Regions from separate parts of the Brevibacillus sp. SKDU10 genome, predicted to be linked through region 1. Evidence: predicted binding sites of a transcription regulator. Region 1 holds the regulator's gene; each other region holds the start of a gene.
The links. Region 1 encodes Rex, which represses fermentation and respiration genes when NADH is low (regulators of the CRP and FNR family bind a similar motif). Its sites were predicted from a motif close to TTGTGAAATATTTCACAA; they were not measured.

Region 1 (7,840 bases):
AGTGAGGCATGCTCAGATGGTGTAAACAAGGCATAGGGCAGTACGTTCAAATCCCGTTGTTCATTATCTATGACGAGCGAAGCACCTCGATTGTTACGTTCAATTTTCACTTTTTTTCCCTGTAATGCCCCAGTTAGTTGAAAGTGATTGCCTCGATAGCTCCCTGTAAAAGGTTGATTCTGTATCTTGACTCCAAATGGAGTTGCTTTCTCTGCAAAAAGCTGGTCAATCAATTGTTTTAGATTGGTGTTATTTTGATTTTGATCCGCATTCCAGCTACTTTTATCATTCAGCTCATTCGTCCTGTCTTGTGCTACAGATAGCTTGTCTGTTGCTTGCCCCAGCAATACACCCAAACCAAATAAGCAAGCTACTATTGGCACCAACAGCCAAAGATACCGTTGCTTCACGTACATGGGTAACCCCTCCCTTACGTATCTCCTAACAATTATGAGATACAAGAAGGTTTTAGAACCACGTGGAAAACTTACTAATTATAGAGTCATGAGAAGTAGCCATACTATCAGTACACCACAAGGAGGTGAGCGTGTGAATCAAACCGACAGGAGCCTTGTCCTACCTAAACAGGGTTGGGAACAACACGATTTGTACGAATCCTGGGTAGGTCTGTCCTCACCGCTGCGTACCTTGCCACCTACCGCTACGCTCTCTGTTCGTCACTCCTCACTTACAGATTTATGGCAAACAGAGATGCAACGGACGGATTAAATTTTTTCTCTGCCTACACACCTACACTACACTGTCTCCTGCCGTATCAACCACTTGGCAGGAGCCTTTGTCATATGGATAGGCGACTTTTATGAGCTTATTGCTTTAATAATGCAAACACACGGTTCACTTCAGCGATTGCTTTTTGTTCATCCATTGTGATTAACTCTTTATCTTTCATTAAGAAATGCCCATCAACAATTGTATCTGTTACATCATAGCCATTTGCTGCATAAACGACATGGGAAATCGGATCATTTGCCGGTTGGAAATGTGCTTGGGCAGCATTTAGCATAATCATATCTGCTTTTTTCCCTACTTCTAAGGACCCTAAGCTGTCTTTTTGGAACACAGCATCTGCCGCATAACGTGTAGCCATGCGAAGCGCTTCTTCTGCCGGAACCACTTCTGGGTCATAGGAAACACCCTTATGCAGGATAGCTGCTAATTTTAGCTCTTCAAATAGATTCAAGTTGTTGTTACTTGCTGAGCTGTCAGTTGCCAAACTTACACAAACACCTTTCGCAAGCATCTCAGGTACTCTTGCTACACCACTTGCCAATTTTAAGTTACTAATTGGATTATGAGCTACTTTAACATCATATTTAGCTAATGTATCAATTTCTTCATCCGTTAAATGCACAGCATGGGCAACTAGTGTAGGGTGATTAAATACACCTAGATTTTCTAAGTGAGCAACAGGGCGTACACCGTAATCCTGAACGTTTTGTTCCACTTCTGCTTTTGATTCAGACATATGGATATGTAATGGTATGTTTAACTCGATTGCCTTCTCAAGGATTTGCTGGATGTACTCAGGAGAGCACGTATAAGGTGCATGCGGCGACATCATTGTATGGATACGACCGTTGGCTGCACCGTTCCAACGTGATGCGAAAGATGCCGCTTCTTGCAATTTCTGCTGGCGTTCTTCTTCGGAGCAGAAACCAATTACCCCACGGCATAGTACACCGCGCATCCCGGATGCTTCCACTTCCTGTGCTACTGTATCCATATGATCATACATATCTACAAAGGTAGTTGTACCGGTACGAATCATCTCGATAATGGAAATAGCTGTACCCCATTTCACATGCTCCGCTGTAAATTGACCTTCCATTGGCCACATTTTTTCTTCCAGCCATTGTTTTAAAGGTAGGTCATCCGCAAAGCCGCGCAGTAGAGACATGCCTACGTGACCATGTGTATTAATTAATCCTGGCATAAGATATTTATTAGTTCCATCAATGATTTCGTCATATGCTGATAAATCCTCAGGCGTTTTACCTACATATGTAATTTTTCCCCCATCAAAGCCAACCGCTCCATTATGAATAACCTCATTTTGTTCGTTAACAGTGATTACGGTTGCGTTGGTAATGATTTTCATCAACGTAGACACTCTCCCTTTATCTGTTAGTTATTACTTAGTTTAAATAATACGCTAAGCTTTGCAAGCTGGAAGTCAAATCGTTATGATCAATTTTTACTTCTTTTTCGGTGCGAATGGTTGTTGGGGCAAAATTGAGGATCGCTTCTATTCCAGCTTCGATCAGTTTATTTGCCACTTCCTGTGCGGCGGAGGCTGGCGTTGTAATTATCGCCATCCGAATTTGCTTTTCCTTGATGATATCTTCCATTTTATCAATCGATTCAATGACCAATCCACCTAAATCCTTACCTATTTTTTGCGGGTCGGCATCAAAAATGGAAACAATTTTCATGTTATCTTTTAAATACACATTGTAATTGGAAATCGCTTGACCTAGATTACCGGCCCCCACCAACGCTACATGGATCACTTGGTCCAATTTCAAGATATGACGAATCTTTTCAATCAAGTAATCTACGTCATAGCCAATGCCTTTTTTACCAAAGTCACCAAATGCAGACAGGTCCTTTCGAATTTGGGCTGGATTAATATCCATTGTTTTGCCCATCTGTTGGGAAGACACCGTTTTTACCTGTAGTTCCTGTAGATTTGTTAAATATCGCAAATAGATCGGCAGACGGCGAACGACCGCTTCAGAAATTTTTGGTACTTTCCCCATAAATTGCACTCCTAACTTCGTTGTCTATCACGTGTAGAGGTCTTGACTGCCTTTAAAACCTTGTAATCTTGTCCGTTAGAGAGAATGGTAATTGACCCATCCCGGCTAGTCACATACGTATCTGCCCATGATTCCTCCAAACGCTCCACCACCTCACGCATGGAGTCTTTCCATTGCTCACGCACAATACCGGTCTGCACAACAGCAATCTGGGGATCAACCTTAGTTAAGAAGGATTGAATAGAAGCCTGATTGCTACCTTGTGCCCCAACCTTTAAGATTTCAGCCGGCAGTAAAGAAGGGTATTTCGCAAGCAAACGCTCCTCTGCTTTTTCATTGATGGCACTGGTGAACAAAAATTGGAGCTCTCCTTGGGTCAGACAAAACACAAGCGAATTATCCTGCGGTGATAAAAACAGGTTCTCGCTAGGATGTAAAAATGTGATCACCACATCTTTCCCATCCAGTAATTGATCCTTTTCCTTTACATACACAACTTGCTTTTCCCTAGATATATGGATATTACTGTGAATTGCGAAGGCTGTCAATTTCGGCATGTAAATCTTATCAAATTGAATTTTCTCCGCAAGCTTATCATAGCCACCGATATGAGTAGGTAAATCGTTTGTCAATAACAGGTAATCTACTTTTGTAACATGGCGCTCAAGTAGCAAGGAAACCAATTTTTCCGTATCTTTTTCGCTCCCTGTATCAATTAGCATCGTTTTACCAGAAGGGAAGCGAATGAGCGTACTTTCTCCTTCTGGTAAAGAGAAAAAAGTAGTGGTAAGCCCAACAAAATCTTCCTCCTGTTCAACAGCATCGGGGTCCTCAATATGCTGTAGCTGATGTGCTATCGCAATGGACCGGCTTGCTTCAACGGTTTGGGATAATGCAAAGATCATCATGCCTATACAAATAACTAGAAATAGGTTATGTCGCTTTGTAGTCATGGATCTGCTTCCCTCCTACCTTATGGCTTGGGTAAAATTCATACAATCATTTTAGATTTATTTTTCCTAGGAAATGATTTTATCGTAAAAAAGGAGCTATTCGCTCACGTAATGTAGTCCATGGACCAGTCTCTACCTGATAAGGCGGCAAAGATTGCAAAAACATACGACCATATTTAGATTCAATTATGCGTGTATCAAATACAATTACAACACCGCTGTCTGTCTGTTGACGTATTAATCGGCCCACTCCCTGCTTAAAACGAATAACTGCATGGGGCAAGGAAAGCGTCATAAAAGGATTCTTTTTCTCGGCCTTCAACCGCTCCGAACGTCCTTCCAATAGTGGGTGGTTGGGCGGTTGAAACGGGAGACGAACAATGATCAGACAGCTTAGTACATTTCCAGGTATATCTACACCCTCCCAGAAGCTATTCGTTCCCAGAAGCACTGTTTTTGTCCCGGTTTGAAAGCGACGTACCAACTTGCTTCTATTACTTGAATCTACTCCATGGCCTAATAGTTCAAACTCTTCACCTTCTAGTAAGTTCTTCATTCCTTCATAAACGGTTCTAAGCATGCTATATGAGGTAAATAAAATCATTGTCCGCCCCTCACTTGCTCGAACAGCATCAACGCAGCCAGCAATAACGGCTTCAACAAACCGCTGTTCACCTTCCTTGTTTACAGAAGGGAAATCAGAGGGAATCAGGATGAGTCCTTGCTTCGCATAGTCAAAGGGCGATGGGAGTGAGAGTGTTTCGACTCGTTCTTCAGGCAGATTAGCAAAACCCATTCGCTCCATAAAGTAAGTAAACCGATTCTTCACTGTTAGTGTCGCTGAGGTCATAATAATACTGCGTTTTGGCTCCAGTAAAGTAGTACGCAAGGTATCAGCTATATCCAGTGGCGTTTTAAAGAAAAAGAGTTGTTTGCGGGACGTTCTTGTTTCTATTTCCATCCAGCTTACATACTCATCCTGCTCTTCTACTAACAAAAAATGAAGCTTTACAGCCACTTGACTGATTTCTTCTACTAAACCAGCTGCATCCGTTTGCAAACGCTGTAAGGAGTACGGAGCTTCTCCTTTAGAGGATGGCAGTATACGTAACAGTTGTTCAATTTCCTTGGCTACATTCCCTATCTTTTGTAAAATGAGATTGCTGGATTTTCCAAGCTTCTTATATTTTTTCTTAAAGTCTTCTGTTTTATATCGAAGTGTAGCTCTTTGAGATTCCCCTGTATCCATACCCCGTTCAGAACCCCAATGATAAAAGAGTTGTAGCCAGTTGGTAACAGCCTCTTTTAGCATTTGCTGCTCAATCCTAATTTGTTGTAGGTGCTGTTCTATTCTTGCCTTTTCAGCGGGCTGCCACACTTTTAACTCATTGGCTAGCAGGAGTAGCATTTGTTTTTCTCCTTCTGTTCCAAGCTGCTCTACCAATTGAAACAATTCTACGCTGGAGAGCTGTGTCCCAAAATGTTGACTTGCTACTTCATCAAGCTGATGCGCTTCATCAATAATGGCAACCTCAAATGGTGGCAATACACCATTCTCCTTTTCAATATCACCAATTAATAAGGCATGGTTAACAATAATCACATCAGCCTCTTTTGCTTGCTGCTTCGCTTGGAAGTAAAAACAGCGGCTAAACCACGGACACTCTCGATTTAGACAGGAGGCGGTGTCACTTTTGACTGATTGCCAAAATGACTGCCCACTCGGACTTAAACTAAGCTCCTCTACATCACCTGTAGTCGTTTCGGTAAGCCATGTTAAAATCTGTGCTTTGGCTAGCTGTATATCCTGTGTGGCCCCCTCCTGACTTTCTATGCTTTGTTCAAATTTTCGCAAGCACAGGTAATTTCCTCGGCCCTTCAACTGGGCAGCTCGAAAGGAAAATGGCAATGCTTTTTGTAATAGAGGAATATCTTTGCCAAAAAGCTGGTCCTGTAAATGAATGGTATGCGTACTCACGATTACTTGCTGTTTGTGCATACGTGCCCATAGAATACCTGGTAACAAATAGCCCAACGATTTTCCTGTTCCTGTACCCGCTTCTACTAACAAATGCTTCTGATCAGTAAAAGCTTGGTATACAGCATGCATCATCGCTTCCTGTGACTCACGCTTTTCATAGTGTTCATGATGAAGTGCTAGCCCGTCACCATCTAATGCAACCATACGTTCGAAAAATGGTTCAAAAGAAAAATGGATCGGCGGCTGTTCGGATTGCTTCTCCATCCATTTCTTTCGTCGTTTTAATCCAAGATTTCGATAGATATCATAATTGCTTGTTTCCTCAGGTGCAGAAGATGCAGTTATAAAGGAGCCTGCTTCGTCAACAGGAAAACTGTGCATGAGCTTCTCCATCTCAATTTCTCGTAGTAAGGTCGCTACATCAAAACGGAAAGAAGAGATCATCATCTGTAATCCTTGAATCGTGATAAGAGGAAGCTTATACAGGATATCTAACAATCGTAACAATAAGTGTGCAGTAGCAATAGCGTCACTGTCTGCCTGATGTGGATTTTCATGCTGAATATCAAAATCAGACGCTAGCTCTACTAGCCGATAGCCACTTTGCATGGGCAATAATACCCGTGCTAATTCTACTGTATCCAAAATAGGCCCATCAAATGGATAATAGCCCTGACTTAGCAGGGCTTCTTGTAAAAAATTCAAGTCAAACGCTGCATTATGTGCCACAAACGTACGCCCATCTATAAGGCGCAATAAATCAGGAAGCACATCTTCAATAGAAGGAGCGTCACTGACCATCTCATCGGTTATTCCCGTCAATTGAGTAATAAATGGCGGGATTGGTTTCTCTGGTTTTACAAATGTGGAGTAACTTTCTATTATTTGTCCATTCTCGACCACGACAGCTCCGATTTGTATGATGGAATCTCCCTGCCGCGGCTGATTACCCGTAGTTTCAAAATCTACGACGATGAACTGCTTCATTATCGTCACCTCTATTGACACTCACAACTCATGCTGCTACTGTTTTCTTTTTACCATTCGGCAGTTGATGTCGAAATTCCTGCTGTTTGACTAGTAACCTGCACATGGTCCTTTGTGTTCTTACATCTCTCCCACCATTGATTAACCTCTGGGACAACATCGCTGTAAGAGCGTGCTTTCTCCAAATATTGACTTGCCTCGATTTGGTTTCCCTGTTGAAGAGATAATTTTCCCAGTTGATAATGCCCTAGCATCTGTGAGTACTGATCCTGTTTTTGAATGAGAGTAGTGGCTATATCCTTGGCTTCATCATAAGCTCCTTCTCCCTCATGGGCATAAATTAATCCCAGTAAGCCAAGATGATGATTTTCTGTGGCGTTTAATATTTTTGAAAAGGCGATCCGAGCTGAAGTAATCTCACCTGTTGCGAGCTGCATCCAACCGTATGAAAATAAGTAATCTGGATGCTCAGGTGCCAGTGTAAGTGCTTTTTTTAAAGCAGGCATCGCTTGCTTAGGACCGTCTAACAGCCACTTATTCCAGGCAATCGCATGCCAAAGTCCAGCATCTAATGGTTGACGTTCCAAAAGGAATTGGTAGCAACTGAGCGCATGCCTATAAAACCCAGCTTGTTCTGCTAGCATAGCCAATTCCCATAAGGTTGGCGAATCAAGATTTCGATTCGGATCGTACATTTTCAGCATTCGCTCTATATCTTTTTGTGGATATCGAGCAAATAGCTGACGAACAGCACGTAAATAGAGCACTTCCACTTCCCAATCCTGATCATGCTCGGCTAATAGCTGTTCGCATATTTTCATTGTTTTTTCCGTTTCTCCCTGCTCCAAATAACAGATGGCCAGGTTGTATCTACTCTCCGTGTACTGAGGACGGACAGATATTGCCATTTCAAACACCTGTATGGCTTCTAGCCACTTTTGCTCCTGTACATACATACACCCTAAGGCATTGTAACTGATGGAAACAACTTTAGGGGAAACAGCCGTTCGTGTCAACAATCGAAATTCTTTTAGAGCGAGTTCATAATCACAGCAATAATATAGGCTATAGGCATAATAAAGGCGTCCACTTTCCCAGTCAGGCGCCTGTTCTAAGAAAGAAGCAAAGTGTTGTTTAGC
Region 2 (7,840 bases), on a different contig from region 1:
TTACCGCCAACATAGATTTCCCATCCGCCATCGTTACCGACAATCCCGATATCCTTTGTGCAGGACTCGGCACAGTTACGCGGACAACCGTTTACCGCCATTTTAAATTTAGCCGGCATATCGAGACGCTCGAATTTTTTCTCCAAAGCAATACCCATCCCAATCGAATCAACAGTCCCAAATCGACAGAAACGAGAACCAACGCAGGTTTTCACTGTGCGCAAGGCTTTGGCATAAGCATAACCAGACGGCATATCAAGCTCTGCCCAGACTTTTGGTAAATCCTCCTTCTGTACACCCACCAGGTCGATTCGCTGTCCACCTGTCATTTTGACCATTTTCACATCATATTTCACAGCAACATCAGCAATCTTTTTCAAATCCTCCGCTGTCGTTACCCCGCCGTACATACGTGGTACTACCGTATAAGTACCGTCTTTATTAATGTTAGCGTTTAAACGTTCATTCACAAAGCGAGAAGCTTTTTCGTCCTGATACGTTGTCGGATGAATCATCCCTAAGTAATAGTTCAATGCAGGACGGCATTTGGAGCAGCCTTCTGGATTTTTCCATGCTAATACATGCATTACTTCTTTAATCGTAGTAAGACCCATCTCTTGTATCTGAGCTACGATTTCATCACGGCTTAACGTAGTACATCCACAGATTCCCTGTTTATTCGCATTGATATCAAATTGATCTCCCAGCACATATTGCAACACTTGTTCCACCATTGGCTTACATCCCCCGCAGGACCGTGCTGCACCTGTGCAGGCTTTTATTTCATCTACAGTTGAGCAGCCTTGTTCCTTTATCGCTGTCACGATACTGCCTTTTGTGACACCGTTACAGCCGCAGATGATCTCTTCATCAGACATCTCGGCTACTAAAGCTGCTTGATTTCCTCCACCACAACAAGCGCCTCCGCCCATTATGGAAGCGTACACCTCGTCCGTCATTTCTGTCTGGGTGTTGACCAGCTTTTGTAAGCGAGCAGACTCACTAACATCGCCGAATAGGATCCCCCCGACAATTTTGTTGTCTCGAATCAGAATTTTCTTATAGATTTTCTTCCAATCATCCTGCATACGTACGATGGTCATATCCGCTTGATCCTGAAATTCACCTGCTGAAAATACATCAACTCCAGAAATTTTTAATTTAGTAGATACAACGGAGCCTTCATAGCCCTTCGTCTCTATTTCACATAAATGCTTGGCTAATATAGCACCCTGTTCAAATAAAGGAGCTACCAAACCGTAGCAAAGTCCGCGATGCTGGGTACATTCCCCAACCGCATACACATCTGGTGCAGATGTTTGTAGCAGGTCATTTACAACAATCCCTCGTGCTACCTCAATATTACTTGCTTTGGCCACGCTGGTATTCGGTACGATTCCCACTGCCATTACAACAAAATCGGCGTCCAATACACTTCCATCTGCAAAACGCAGTCCCGTGACACGCTCGTCCCCAAGTAGCTCTACAGTTTGTTTTTCCATTGCAAATCGGATTCCCTGACGCTCTAGTTCTTCTTTTAGCATGTTTGCTGCTATATCATCCAGTTGCCGTTCCATCAAAACATCGCCTAAATGCACGACCGTTGCTTCCATCCCCAAATGAACCAAGCCCTTAGCTGCTTCCAAGCCCAACAGACCGCCACCAATTACGGCAGCTTTTTTACAGGTCTTAGCAGCTTCCATCATCTGATTGCAATCCTGAATGTCTCTAAAGCCAATTACTCCTTGTTTATCCGCACCAGGTATAGGTAAAACAAATGGTTGAGAGCCAGTAGCGATAATGGCTTGATCGTAAGAAAATACCGATCCGTTATCCGTATACACCTTTTTCGCTTCGGTATCAATACGGGTCACCGCTGTACCTGTTTGTAGATCAATCTGATTATCTTTATACCAGCTATAGTCATTTAACACGATGTCATCAATCGTTTTACTGCCTTCCAGCACATACGAAAGCATAATGCGATTGTAGTTAGGATGCGGTTCGTTTCCTATGATTGTGATATGATGCATCTCTTTGTTGTGCTTTAAGATTTGTTCAATAACATTGACGCCAGCCATACCATTTCCAATTAATACGAGACGTTGCTTCTTCATAGACAATCCTCCCAAAATCTTCTATATTTGTTTGTGAAATAATGCACAAAAATAACTCTACGTGATTCTACATTCGTTGCATAATCTATTTTTACTTCATGTAAAGCACTGATATACCAAGGATTTTACTGCTTTTTTTATCTGTGTACAGACCGAGTATAGTATAGAAAAAGACCAGCAGATGTGTGGTAAATCACAGGTAAAATGACAATTTATCTAGCTAATGAAATAAAGCCGATCGTCCCAGATGAAGACGGTCGGCTTTCCTCTATAACAAGATGTTCAATTCCTTTAAAGCATGGCTAATACCGCCCTCATCTACGTGCTTCGTCATGTAGTTTGCGTGTGGAAATACGTCAGGATGCGCATTCCCCATCGCTACTCCCATTCCTACAAATTGAATCATCTCAATGTCATTCTTGCCATCACCAAAGGCTATCGCTTCTGATCGATCTACTGTAAGGTACTGTAGCAAGGCTTCAATGCCTTTTGCTTTAGAGCCATCCTTTGGCATCACATCCAAGGACACATCATGCCAACGGAAAAAACGCACGTTTTGAAGCGCATCGTCTTGCTCGTAGACCCCTTCTTCCCCTTCAGCACAATGAAGCCAGCATTGGTAAATCGGCTTGTTACGGAATACCTCTGCATTCATGCCGGGTGGGTCAAATAGAATAGAAGAAACGGCACGATTCACCATCTCATTTCCCTCATGTGTCGCATAAAAGGAGTCGTCACTCAAATACACAAGTGCATGATTACGTGCCATCACAAGCTGGTATAGTTTCTCAATACTATTAACATCAATAGGAGTAGAATAGACCACTTCCCCTTTGTGCTCTACATAAGCACCATTAAAGCACACCAGTGTCTCAATTCCTAAATCTTCTGCGAACTCACGAACATGAAACGGTGAGCGCCCAGTAGCAATAACCGTATGAATCCCGTTATCCTGAAGCTGACAGAGTGATTTTCGAGTATCCTCTGGAATCTGCTTTTGCTCATTTAACAACGTGCCATCCATATCAAAAAAGATAACCTTATAGGGCATGCGCTTCTCTCCTTTTTTCTGACTTACTGTTCATTATAAACGAAATATTCCCACTTCATAAATGAAGTTCTTTGCATGAACCCAAGGCAAGCTGTCATGTTTCTCCCTATTTGTAACATATAGTCTACAGATGGGGTGATCTAGATGGCTATTCGCATGAGACGCCGGCGCATTCGGACGTCAAAAAAGAAAATTTTTTTTATTACCTTCATTGTCTTTCTTGCAATCATCATCCAGAGTATCGTCTTCCTAGAGCAAAAAATTAAACCTACTTTATTAGTGATCGCCAAACAGAAATCTGAGCAAATTGCCAAAGAGGCCATCGCAGACGCGGTGACCAAAAAGATCGCTCAAATTGATATGAATACGGCCGAAGTTCTAGACATTGAAAAGGATAGCGATAATAAAATACGCGCTATCAATTTTAATTTTCAAGGATATTCAAAAATCATGGGGGAAGCCAATCAACGCATTAAAAACAAACTAAAAGAGTTTGAAAGTGAAAAAGTTGAAGCTCGCGTACCTCTTGGATTAGCCTCAGGCAGCTCCTTCTTGTCCGATACGGGGCCTAAATTACCGATCACCTTTAGCCCTGTTGGTTCTGCAAAAACATGGCTTGATCCTAAGCTATCCGAAGCTGGGATTAATATGGTTATGGTAACAATCTATCTGCAAGTAGAAGTTCGTTTGCAAGTGATCATACCTTTTGCAACTGATCAAACCATTGTCACAACCTCCATTCCCATTACCAACTCTCTTGTCGTGGGAGAAGTGCCAGACTATCTGTACAACAATCCGCTAGGCAAGCCAGAGGTTCCTAGAATGAAGGTCGAGCCACCTGCTAAATAATACAGAAGGAATCCTCCTTTATTGGGAGGATTCTTTTCCTTGCAGGACGATATCTCGCCATTTTGTAGCATGAGCTAGCACCAGCTTTGGTAAGATACATGTATCATTTGCTACCTCTGTGACCAGCCGTTCCATTTCCATTACGGCCAAATCACGCTCCCACTCACTAATCGTGTTGTTTTGGAACGCTTCCTCCAGTTCATCCTCATCCAAAACTTCAGTACTCCCAGAAGGCATCATTGCTAAATCTAGATACAGATCATCATACCAAGGAACACCATTTTCCCCTATAGCATGCCTAAGAACAATATCAAAATAGAAGTAGACTACCTTACCTGTCTCATCTATCATCGCAGTCATGACATAATGCCGCCCCGCAGGAAAGCATTGTATCCAGACGTATCCATCATCAGCGATACAAATGTCTTGTCCGTTACACGTTACCCAGTATGGTTCCTCCATTTTTGTGAGAACGAGACCAGTAATGCTGCCGTCAAAGTACTCTCCACGTTGGGCCAATGGTATAAAATGCTTGTCTATCACTGTTGTCCACCCTGTCACATCTGCATATTTCCGTTTCATGAATACGTCTCCTTTATCACCTGTAGCATCATCGTCTCTTCTCATTGTAACAGATGGAAGCTTAGTTGGAATTTTAAGACTTATGGTACAATTCTTCATCCTAAAATCTCGTCAGCATAACTTCACAGATTAAACACAATCGCTTAAAACACCTGGTATGAAAGCGCTTTAGAATTACATCGTACATGTACGGGATGGCACTATCCGTAAATTGTGATTTTTTTCACTTAAGCTTTTATGAATGGTTATTACAATCATGGTGAACCGACCACGAGTATGGTTGCAATCATGCATTTCTGCTTTAGATTTTTTCCTACTCTCCCTTCTCATTACTATACATATATCCAAGGAGGTTATCGTCTTGAAGGGTTTATCAAGGATTTTTCTGCTTTTCTTAAGTATGGCAATCATAGTAGCCATGGCTGGATGTAGCGGTCAAGGCACCACCCCAGCAAAAGGTGATTCTGTGAAAGCGATCGGTCAAGCTGATGGTAAACATGGCCCAATCAAGGTTGAGGTAACAGTAACAAACAACGAGCTTTCAGATATTAAAGTTCTCGAACAAAAAGAAAATGAAGTATTATCCGAGCCCGTATACAAGAAATTGCGAGACCAAATCATTGCCAAAAATAGCACAGAGGTAGATGCAATAAGTGGTTCTACTCTTACAAGCCAAGGCTATATCAATGCTGTGAAGGATGCCGTCAGTAAAGCCGGACTAACCTTAACTGCTAAAGGTGCAGATACATTGGCAACAGTCAAAGAGGAGGCTGTTCAAAATTACGATGTAGTAGTCATTGGCGCAGGTGGTGCAGGCTTCGCGGCTGCTATGGAGGCGAAAAAGGCAGGGGCCTCTGTAGTCCTGCTGGAAAAAATGCCATCCATCGGTGGTAATACATTGATTTCCGGCGCAGAAATGAATGCTGCTAACAACTGGGTACAAGCAAAAAAAGGCATAAAAGATAGCAAGGAATCCCACTACCAAGACACCTTAAAAGGCGGGGATAACGTGGGGAATCCTGCTATGGTGCGTGTGTTGACAGATAATGCAACAAACGCAGCAGAATGGCTGAGGGATGAAATAAAGGTAGAGTTTTTACCAGATCATTTATTCCAATTCGGCGGTCACTCTGTGCCTCGTGCCCTCATCCCTAAAGGTCACACTGGTGCAGAAGTAGTCAAAAAACTAAAAGCAAAAGCGGATCAGCTGCAAATTCCTGTAAAAACGGAAACAAAAGCGGAAGAGTTATTGAAAAATAGCGAAGGTCGTGTCGTTGGCGTTAAAGCAAAAACTGCTGCTGGTCAAGAAATTACCTTTAACGCAAACAAGGGTGTTATTGTTGCGACTGGTGGATTCGGTTCCAATGTAGAAATGCGTAAGAAATACAACCCAACTTTAGATGAAAGCTACATGTCTACAGATACTCCTGGTACAACTGGCGACGGTATCGTGATGAGCGAAAAAATCGGGGCAGCCATCACAAATATGGAGAGTATTCAAACATACCCAATCTGTAATCCGAAGACAGGTGTTATTTCTCTGGTAGCGGATACGCGTTTTGATGGAGCTCTTTTAGTGAACCAAAGTGGTAAACGCTTTGTAGAGGAATTAGAGCGCCGCGATGTGATTTCGCAAGCGATTCTTGCTCAGGAGGGTAAATATGCCTATCAAGTCTGGAATCAAGCTGTAGGTGATATTGGTAAAACAGTAGACGTGCATAAAGATGAATATGACATGCTTGTAAAAGAAGGCTTATTAGTGAAAGCTGATACGTTGGAAGAGGCAGCAAAGCATTTTAACATCCCAATAGCAGAGCTTCAAAAAACAATTGACCGTGTCAATGGATTTGCTAAGAATGGTAAAGATCTAGATTTTCATCATCGTGGAAAATTAATCGAAATGACACAAGGCCCTTGGTATATTGAAAAAGCGGTTCCTTCCGTGCACCATACCATGGGTGGATTAGTCATTGACCCTGAGACTCACGTACTGGATACCAATGGAAAAGCAATTGCTGGCCTTTACGCAGCAGGAGAAGTAACCGGCGTGATCCACGGGAAAAATCGTCTAGGTGGTAATGCAATCGCTGACATTTTCGTATTTGGTCGCATTGCCGGACAGAATGCGGCTGCACAAAAATAATGCAGATCGATTAGCGAATAACATGAGAAACAACGAGCTACCGGAGAATTTTCGGTAGCTTTTTTATGCCTTATGAGCCTGAGGAGAATCTCTTCTACAGGATTAGCTTTTTTCTTGTATGCTTGATTTCTGTGAAGTTTTCCACTCCATTTGCACATAGATACCTGAATGGTCAATCTCTTGATACCTGAAATAAAAATCCATCATCTGCCTGACTTGCTACCTTGCGAGTGAAAATCATCATACTCACCTCCCATACACACAATAATGCAAACTACTATGTATAAATCAAGATCCAATCTATGAAGTCAGCTATCCTCATAGAAAAAAGTTTATCCGCATATAATTGATAACGATTTTCATTGACATTATATTCTGATTTTTTTACAATCAAAATGCTAATATGTACTATTTTTCTAGAGAGGGGTCTCTGTCATGTCTTGTTTATTGCAGAGCCGCCGAGCCAAAGTCTGGGCATTATTGACCGGTATCTTGTTGCTGTTAGTCTCTATGCTGATGAGTATCTTGTTCGGCTATCATATGTTTACCTTCCACATGTTGCTCGATATGCTATACCAATTTGATGGTTCAAAGGAACATCTCCTTCTCAGAGATGTTCGATTACCCGCAGCTTTTATTGCAGCCAGTGTAGGGGCTAGTCTAGCCATTGCTGGCGTTTTAATGCAAAATCTAACAAAAAATCCGTTAGCCTCACCTTCTTTATTCGGTATTAATGCTGGTGCAGTACTGTTTATCGTGCTCACTCTATTTTTCTTTGACTCGGATTTAACCCTTACACAGATGGTCTGGATCGCTTTTGTTGGAGCTGGTGTGACTGCCGTGCTGGTACTGATTCTAGGTACGATGGGCAAGGATGGTTTTTTGCCTATCAAAGTAACATTGGCAGGAGCGGCTGCTTCAGTATTTGCTTCCTCATTTACCTCAGGAATTATGCTCATAAATAATGAATCGTTAAATCAAGCCTTATTTTGGCTAGTAGGCTCTGTCACTGGACGAAAAATGGAGCATCTTACCACGGTCTTACCTTATATGGTGATCGGTTGGATTATTGCTCTGTGTCTCTCACACGCGCTCAAT
Region 3 (7,840 bases), on a different contig from region 1:
AATCAAAATCTTTTAATGTGTATCTATGTGGACCATAAGCAGTACTAGGAAAACCTTCGCCGATATAAATAGTGATTTTTTCACCTAAATATTCGACGACATGTTTACCATCGCACGTTTTCCCCTTTTTAACAGCATCATCAAAAGCAAACTGAACGGCATCTGCCATCTGTTTGTTTAACCATTCTTTGTTGAAATAACTTCTTGGTTTGTTGCTTGGCCCCCATAAGTTAACAAGAAACTGTTCAATATATTTGATATCTTCCCAAGCAGACATATCAAAGACTGGGATGCCAGATTGATCAATAGCTTTCTGACCATCTAAGAAAGTGGGAGACCCATTAAATACAGAAGGTAGTAATAGTAATGTAATGGAGAGTAATTCACCTGATTCTGAATTAATCCCAATCTCTATAAAAGATTCTTTTAAATCTCCAGTTCTCCAGTATTGAATAGGAAATGCAAAGGGAGTTTTCCAGTAAGCATTGAACGGGATATGATCATCTAATTCTAGCGTTTCTTGTTCTAGTTCTTGGCTTCTAATTTTTCGTAACATGTACATCCCTCTTTTATATTTACTTATAGTCCAATAGATAGGTAATCATAAAATACACATTATTCTAATATATATCAAACTTTATGTAATACGATAGGCAAGAACAAGAGATTAATTTATTCTTTAATCTTGTATTTTAGCTTTTTAGATGGAAGTGTTAGATTTATCCTGCTGTTTCTAATTGCTTTTATCAAGTATATTTACCTAGCACTATCAATTATTTTTTCGCATTGACTTCTATTTGCATGAATTCTCTGTTTAAGATGAGGAGAGGGATTACATAAAGAAAAAAGCAAACAAAAAGTTAGAAGGAGGAACTAGATCAGAAATTCTTTCAAAATGTAGCTGTAGATACGAAGCGTAATTGAAGCAATTTTCCTACGATTTGCTAAACAAACATCTGTTAACAAATTTACTGTATACTAAAGACTTCTATTAGCAAATTTGGCTTGCTCATGATACAAAGTAATTTATTAGGAATAACGCTAGAAAGACATGAATGAATCTAGCATCTGATCCTTATTGTGAAGAGTATGCAATAATCTCGATTTGCATATGGATTAAAACAAGAGCAATTTCTAATAACTTATTCTCCTTGATAGGAAATGGGCATGGTAAGGCGAGGGTATAAACCGATTTGTGATGAGGAAAATTGATATTACGTAAGGGAGCATTAACAATGGGTAAAATGGATGAACAAATTTTAGTGGTAAAACGAACGGAACTATTTGATAATGAGCGGTTGGCTTTCCAAGGAATTGAAAAGGAACCTGACAGAATCACGAGGCTAATGAGTAATATTTCATCTCATTATTCTGTTATGAGACGCGGAGATGCTGAGGAAGATCCGGGCTTTAAGCAACCAATTCCATATGTAGTGATTCGCAAGGGCAATGAGCTGTTCATGTACAAACGTCTATCAGGCGGGGGAGAAGCACGTCTGCATGACAAGCTGTCATTAGGTACGGGAGGTCACATGAATGACGAAAATACCAGCAGCTTCGAGGAAGTTTTAGAGATTAATTTACTTAGAGAGCTAGAGGAAGAGCTGGACATTCAAGCAGCAGATCGAGAGTTTAACACGATTGGCTTTATCAATGATGACTTAGAAGAAGTAGGTAAAGTACATATTGGACTTCTTGTAACACTTGATTTAGATGAAGATGCGACTGTGAATGTAAGAGAAATTGATCAGTTGGAAGGCAAGTGGACAACCATCGAGGAGTTGTTACAGCCGGATATATATGGAAGATTAGAAAGCTGGTCAAAATTTGTAGTAGATGTATTGAAGTAGAACGCAGCGGGGGAGCTGACTCCCCCAGTTGGTAAAATGAACAGGTAACGAGGTATGGCGGCAAGGGTTTTACATTTTTTCTAAAGAAAAACGGTTGAAAATACAAGCCTTAATAAACGTTTTGGATTCAAGCGTACTTTCATCGCTGTGCTGTCAGGCCGTAACGTCTCTAATCACTTCGCAAGCACGAAGTTCGATGAAGCCCTATAGTCATTTACCGATAAAATGAAATTCCCCTTTGATGTTGATCCTCCATATGCAAGCCTTCACCAATCTGTTGATCAGCTACCGCTACAAAGCTGTATTGTATCTTGATCCTACAGCAGTGCAAGTTGCAGGTGTATCGTCACCACAGCGAGCATTTTACGAAAAAAAAGATGATATTCTTCCGTGAATTGGTTTTTATGGATAGATGATACATTTATATAAGCGAAATCAAGTGAAGTTTCACAGATAAGACATTAGCTATAATTGACGTCAACCTGAGGCGTTGTTAAAATTATCTAGGTAATAATGTGAAAAAATTCACGATATTGATTCTCATTGCTTCAAAATAGCTAAAAGGGGTTGTACATCATGAAAAGAATTGTAACATTGAGCACGCGTAAATTGCAGGATACCGCAAAGTTTGGTGGATGTGGCGCATGCCAGACATCCTGTCAGTCTGCTTGCAAAACTTCCTGTGGAATTGCCAATCAGCAATGTGAAAACAAATTGAACAGATAGGTAATTGAAATGTACCGCCCAACTGCTTTGCGGATGGGCGGCAATTTTTATGGGTAAAAGGAGCTTGATTATCAAGTATGATTCATCAATATAAACTAAACGGATACAACATTGTGCTTGACACCTACAGTGGATCGGTGCATGTTGTCGATGACCTCGCTTATGAAATCATCGCACTTTACGAAAATACTTCTACAGAAAAAATAGTGGCAATGATGCTGGAAAAGTATGCACATGATTGTGCCATTTCTGAGCTGGATATCCGTGAAACCTTAGCAGATGTTGAGGAGCTAAAAAAAGATGGGCAACTCTTTACTGAGGATGAATTTAAGGACCTCTCTATTGATCTGAGAAATCGTCAGACCTATGTAAAGGCTCTATGCTTCAATGTTGCGCATACCTGTAATCTGTCATGCGAATATTGCTTTGCTAGTCAGGGGAAATACCACGGAGACAGAGCAATCATGAGCTATGAGGTTGGGCAAAGAGCTATCGATTACCTATTGGAAAACTCGGGTCACCACCGAAATCTCGATATCGATTTCTTTGGCGGAGAACCGCTTATGGCTTGGAAGGTTGTCAAGCAGATTGTCGCTTACGCAAGAAGTAAAGAAAAAGAGTACAAAAAGACTTTTCGGTTCACCTTTACTACGAATGGTATGTTACTTAACGATGAGGTTACCGATTTCTTAAATCAAGAAATGTATAATGTTGTATTAAGTCTTGATGGCAGAAAAGAGGTTCATGATCGACTTCGCAAAACAGTCACTGGAGAGGGAAGCTACGATTTTATTGTTCGGAAGTTCCAGGATTTTGTCAAGAAGCGTGGAGACAAAGAATACTATGTACGTGGAACCTACACCCACAACAATCTCGATTTTACCAATGACATTTTTCATATTGCAGACCTTGGATTTGACAAACTCTCGATGGAGCCTGTTATCTGTGATCCAAGAGAGCCCTATGCGCTAACCGAGAATGACCTCCCAGAGATTTATAACCAGTATGAAATTCTCGCGAAGGAAATGCTTCAACGTAAGGAAAAGGGCAATGGGTTTACCTTCTACCATTATATGCTTGATCTCTCAGAAGGCCCTTGTATTCAGAAAAGAATTGCTGGCTGTGGTTCAGGAACCGAATACCTTGCTGTCACTCCATGGGGTGATCTTTTCCCTTGCCACCAATTTGTAGGGGATGAGAATTATTGTATCGGGAACATTTGGGATGGGCTTACCAAACCAGAGTTGCAATACAAGTTTAAAGAAAGCAACTGCTATTCGAAGCCGGAATGTCAGGACTGCTGGGCAAAACTGTACTGTAGTGGTGGTTGTCCTGCTAATGCGCTTCATGTGACGGGCTCCCTCAATGGAACCTACGACTTCAGTTGTGATATCTTCCGGAAGAGAATTGAATGTTCCATGATGGTTAAGGTAGCCGAATCGATCAGCGCTATGGAGGAGCAAATCGTGGACTGGGATCACTAATGTGTATTGTTTTAAAAATAAATAGCCCATGTGTTTTCAGTAGAGAAGAGTTCCTATAGTAATATGGAACTCTTTTTTATATACATCAATATTGAGGTGGTAACTAAGGGATAAAATATGAAATGGCACAGGAAAAGGTGGGGAATTTTTCTTATGCAAATGAGGAACAGTGTTCTATATTTAGGGATAGGAAGGGTAAAAAGCTACTTGCCACGTCACAAGAGTAGTTCTTGCAAGTTGCATTGTATGAATCTGTATCGTATTATAAGATATATTCTTGATGTACGATATAAAGGAGAGCTAGATGACAAAAGAAATTGTAAAATTGAACCAACTATGGACCGACATATACTATCAATTACGCTATAACCATAATGAAAAGATTACTCACCAGAGTATTAGGATTTTGCAGGTGATTCAAAAGGAGAGTGAAGTTGGGATCAAAGACATTGCTCAAGCTATTCAGGTGTCGCATAATACAGCCTCAGAACACATCAAGCGCCTATTAGAAAAAGAGTATGTCTTTAAAACTCGCAGTCAAATTGATGAGCGAAAAGTAATTCTTAAACTTACTGACGCGGGAAATGAGGTTTTGCACCGTCATTCCAGTCTCGATGAAGAAAAGCTTGAACACCTTCTTTTTGAAAAAATGACTGCTGAAGAGAGGCAATTCGTTTTAGACGCCTTTACTTTAATAAAGGAGAGGGCAGAAGATGTACACACTAAGTAAAATTATCGTGTCGGCAATTATTATTGGAATAATCACTGAGGTCTCGCGCAGATTTCCTACTCAGGGTGGAATCATTGCAGCTTTACCTATCGTTAGTATTTTGAGCATTTTTTGGCTTTATGTGCAGGGTGAGCATATGGAAACATTAAGTAGATTTGCTTTAGGAGTGGTGTGGGGGCTTCCTGCAACAGTGGTTATGCTGGTGATTGTAGGAATATCTCTGCATCATTCTCTGCATCTTTTTGCTGCGTTAGGTTTAGGTGTGGTAGGATGGGGGATATTTTTATATGCTCAAGACTTAATTGTAAAGCAATTTGTATAATGCGGATAGGTTGAAGAATGATGGTTTGAAGTAGGGCAGGAGTAGCTCTCTTTTTTATTTTTCATAAAGTTGATTGCCTATCTGCCTAGTATAATAGGAATTTACTTGTTTTCAAAAAAACGAAAATAGATGAGAAAGTGTGGAAAGGGTATAATTAATTGGCAAAAGTAGACACTAAAAGGGATTGGATAGAGATAGCCAAAGGGACATATAGAATATCAATGATTTTGATGTGAAGGAAAATTAAGGAGACAACAACATAAATAAGAAAAGGGGAAATGGAGATCCGATGACGCAGGGAAAAGCAATGCAAGAAGCAGGATGGAACTTTGACAACAGTTATGCACGTTTGCCAAAATCATTTTTTTCAAGTCTCAACTTAAACCCTGTACGCTCACCAGAGCTGATTATTCTCAATAAAAAGTTGGCAGAAGCACTTGGGTTAAACATGGAGGCACTTCAAAGCGAAGATGGAGTAGAAGTGCTTGCTGGCAATCGAATTCCCGAAGGTGCTTTTCCCATTGCTCAAGCTTATGCGGGGCATCAATTCGGGCATTTTACGATGTTAGGAGATGGACGGGCTCTGCTGCTTGGAGAGCAGATCACTCCTCTAGGTAAACGCTTTGATATACAACTAAAGGGTTCAGGAAAAACGCAATACTCTCGTCGGGGCGATGGTCGAGCGGCACTTGGACCGATGCTACGTGAATATATCATCAGCGAAGCAATGCATGCCCTTGGTATTCCTACTACCCGCAGTCTAGCGGTGGTGACAACCGGTGAGACAGTCATTCGTGAAGCTGACTTGCCTGGTGCAATTCTAACACGAGTGGCTGACAGTCATATTCGTGTCGGCACCTTTGAATACGTTTCAAAATGGGGCACGATTGATGATCTACGAATCTTAGCGGATTATACATTGCAAAGACATTTTCCAGAAGCTGAAGCTGGTGAGAATCTCTATCTTTCATTACTCAAGGAAGTCATCAATCGTCAGGCCTCACTGATTGCTAAGTGGCAACTAGTAGGCTTTATTCACGGGGTGATGAATACCGACAACATGGCCATTAGTGGAGAAACCATTGATTATGGTCCTTGCGCTTTCATGGATGCCTATGATCCGGCAACAGTATTTAGTTCCATAGACATTCAAGGGCGTTATGCCTATGGCAATCAGCCGCGTATTGCTGCATGGAATCTCGCGCGATTCGCTGAAACACTCTTGCCTCTGCTCCATGACGATCATGAGCAGGCGGTCAAACTGGCCAAGGATGCCATTTCAGATTTTACTGAGTTATATCGCAGTAATTGGATTGCGGGAATGAGAGCAAAGCTAGGAATCTGTAATGAGGAGAAACAGGATGAATCCCTTATTGAAGATCTCCTCACTATGATGCAGAAGTATCGTGCGGACTATACCAATACCTTCCTTGCATTAACATTTGGTAGGCTAGAGGATACGGTTCTGTCTGGAACTTCAGAGTTTGCCCAGTGGCATGAAATGTGGCAGGCTCGCCGAGGCAGGCAGCAGGAATCGAAATCAACCTCGTATCAATTGATGCAAAACAGCAATCCTGCGCTAATTCCAAGGAATCATCGGGTAGAAGAAGCTTTAGAAAGCGCAGTACAACAAGGAGATTACAGCCTGATGGAGCGGCTTCTTGTTGCTCTTTCAAATCCTTACGCTCACTCTATCGAACAGACTGAATTCTGTACACTCCCTCCGCAGTCAGCTATTCCTTACCGAACCTATTGCGGGACCTGATTGTATAGAGCCGTTTGATGATGAGATGGCTACATCCATTGTTTGTACAGTCTTGGCTTACCAAGCACCTTTTTATTATATTGAAGCTTTGCTGAAGCAAGCAATCAGATAGCCAGGATTAATGAATTCATTTCATGAAAAAAAGCTCGTGCTTCCTTTTGGAGTACCGAGCTTTTTTGTGTTAATACGAATTGCTTTTGGACTCAGCTTTTGGTAATGCTTGCATGGGAGAACGGCTGTCCACTTTTCCGAAATGGAGAATTCTCCATACTTCAAAGATAAGATGATGGGTCACGTGATCCAATTCTTCCGTACGAGAAATAATTTTGTAAATTCGATCCATCATGACCTGATATTCTTCTTCGCTTAAATGCACGTGGGGCATGTTACATTCACCTTCCAATTTATGTGTTGTATCCTTATTGTCACCTTAATACCAGCGGTTTTAATCAGTGCTCAACTTTCTTTTTTTTCTTCCATATGTCATCATGGAAGCAGATTTGTTTCAGAGAGGAGCAGCAGATGTATGAAGCCAAATACGAAAGCTATGCAACGTGGTATACAAAGCGCTATTAAGCAATTGGAAGAGCGTTTTTTAGAGCGGGAGGAATTGATTCGTCTGTTGTTTTTAGCGGTCATGAGCGGTGAGAATGCTCTGTTAGTAGGCCCGCCAGGAACTGCAAAATCACAGCTAGCTCGTGCTTTCTCACAATTATTTGGTACCAATCATTGGTTTGAATATTTATTAACACGCTTTAGCACACCTGATGAATTATTCGGTCCCATCTCCATACAGCAATTAAAGCAGGATCAATATGTGCGCAAAACAAAAGGATACTTACCTACGGCACAATTTGCATTTCTGGATGAAATTTTTAAGGCAAACAGCGCTATCTTAAACGCCTTACTGTCTATTTTGAATGAACGCGTCTTCTTTAATGGTCAAGAGAAGGAGGAAGTACC

Region 2: the regulator Rex is predicted to act here: its motif matches at 2,149-2,166, upstream of nirB (nitrite reductase large subunit NirB).
Region 3: the regulator Rex is predicted to act here: its motif matches at 2,364-2,381, upstream of scfA (six-cysteine ranthipeptide SCIFF).

The regions. Positions count from the first base shown of each region.
Region 1 covers NZ_LSSO01000172.1:35,107-42,946, forward strand. The annotation lists gene AYJ08_RS15190 (hypothetical protein) at 1-416, opposite strand, end outside; gene AYJ08_RS15195 (hypothetical protein) at 550-729, shown strand; gene AYJ08_RS15200 (amidohydrolase) at 827-2,119, opposite strand; gene AYJ08_RS15205 (redox-sensing transcriptional repressor Rex) at 2,157-2,780, opposite strand; gene AYJ08_RS15210 (ComEC/Rec2 family competence protein) at 2,792-3,733, opposite strand; gene dinG (ATP-dependent DNA helicase DinG) at 3,813-6,701, opposite strand; gene AYJ08_RS15220 (tetratricopeptide repeat protein) at 6,752-7,840, opposite strand, start outside.
Region 2 covers NZ_LSSO01000002.1:26,317-34,156, reverse strand. The annotation lists gene nirB (nitrite reductase large subunit NirB) at 1-2,117, opposite strand, end outside; gene AYJ08_RS00210 (Cof-type HAD-IIB family hydrolase) at 2,386-3,168, opposite strand; gene yunB (sporulation protein YunB) at 3,313-4,017, shown strand; gene AYJ08_RS00200 (ribonuclease FAU-1 family protein) at 4,036-4,599, opposite strand; gene AYJ08_RS00195 (flavocytochrome c) at 4,961-6,742, shown strand; gene AYJ08_RS00190 (FecCD family ABC transporter permease) at 7,178-7,840, shown strand, end outside.
Region 3 covers NZ_LSSO01000011.1:3,796-11,635, reverse strand. The annotation lists gene AYJ08_RS24225 (hypothetical protein) at 1-556, opposite strand, end outside; gene AYJ08_RS01475 (hypothetical protein) at 1,236-1,850, shown strand; gene scfA (six-cysteine ranthipeptide SCIFF) at 2,427-2,576, shown strand; gene scfB (thioether cross-link-forming SCIFF peptide maturase) at 2,654-4,060, shown strand; gene AYJ08_RS01465 (MarR family winged helix-turn-helix transcriptional regulator) at 4,365-4,790, shown strand; gene AYJ08_RS01460 (DUF3147 family protein) at 4,774-5,112, shown strand; gene AYJ08_RS01455 (protein adenylyltransferase SelO) at 5,402-6,877, shown strand; gene AYJ08_RS01450 (hypothetical protein) at 7,059-7,262, opposite strand; gene AYJ08_RS01445 (AAA family ATPase) at 7,404-7,840, shown strand, end outside.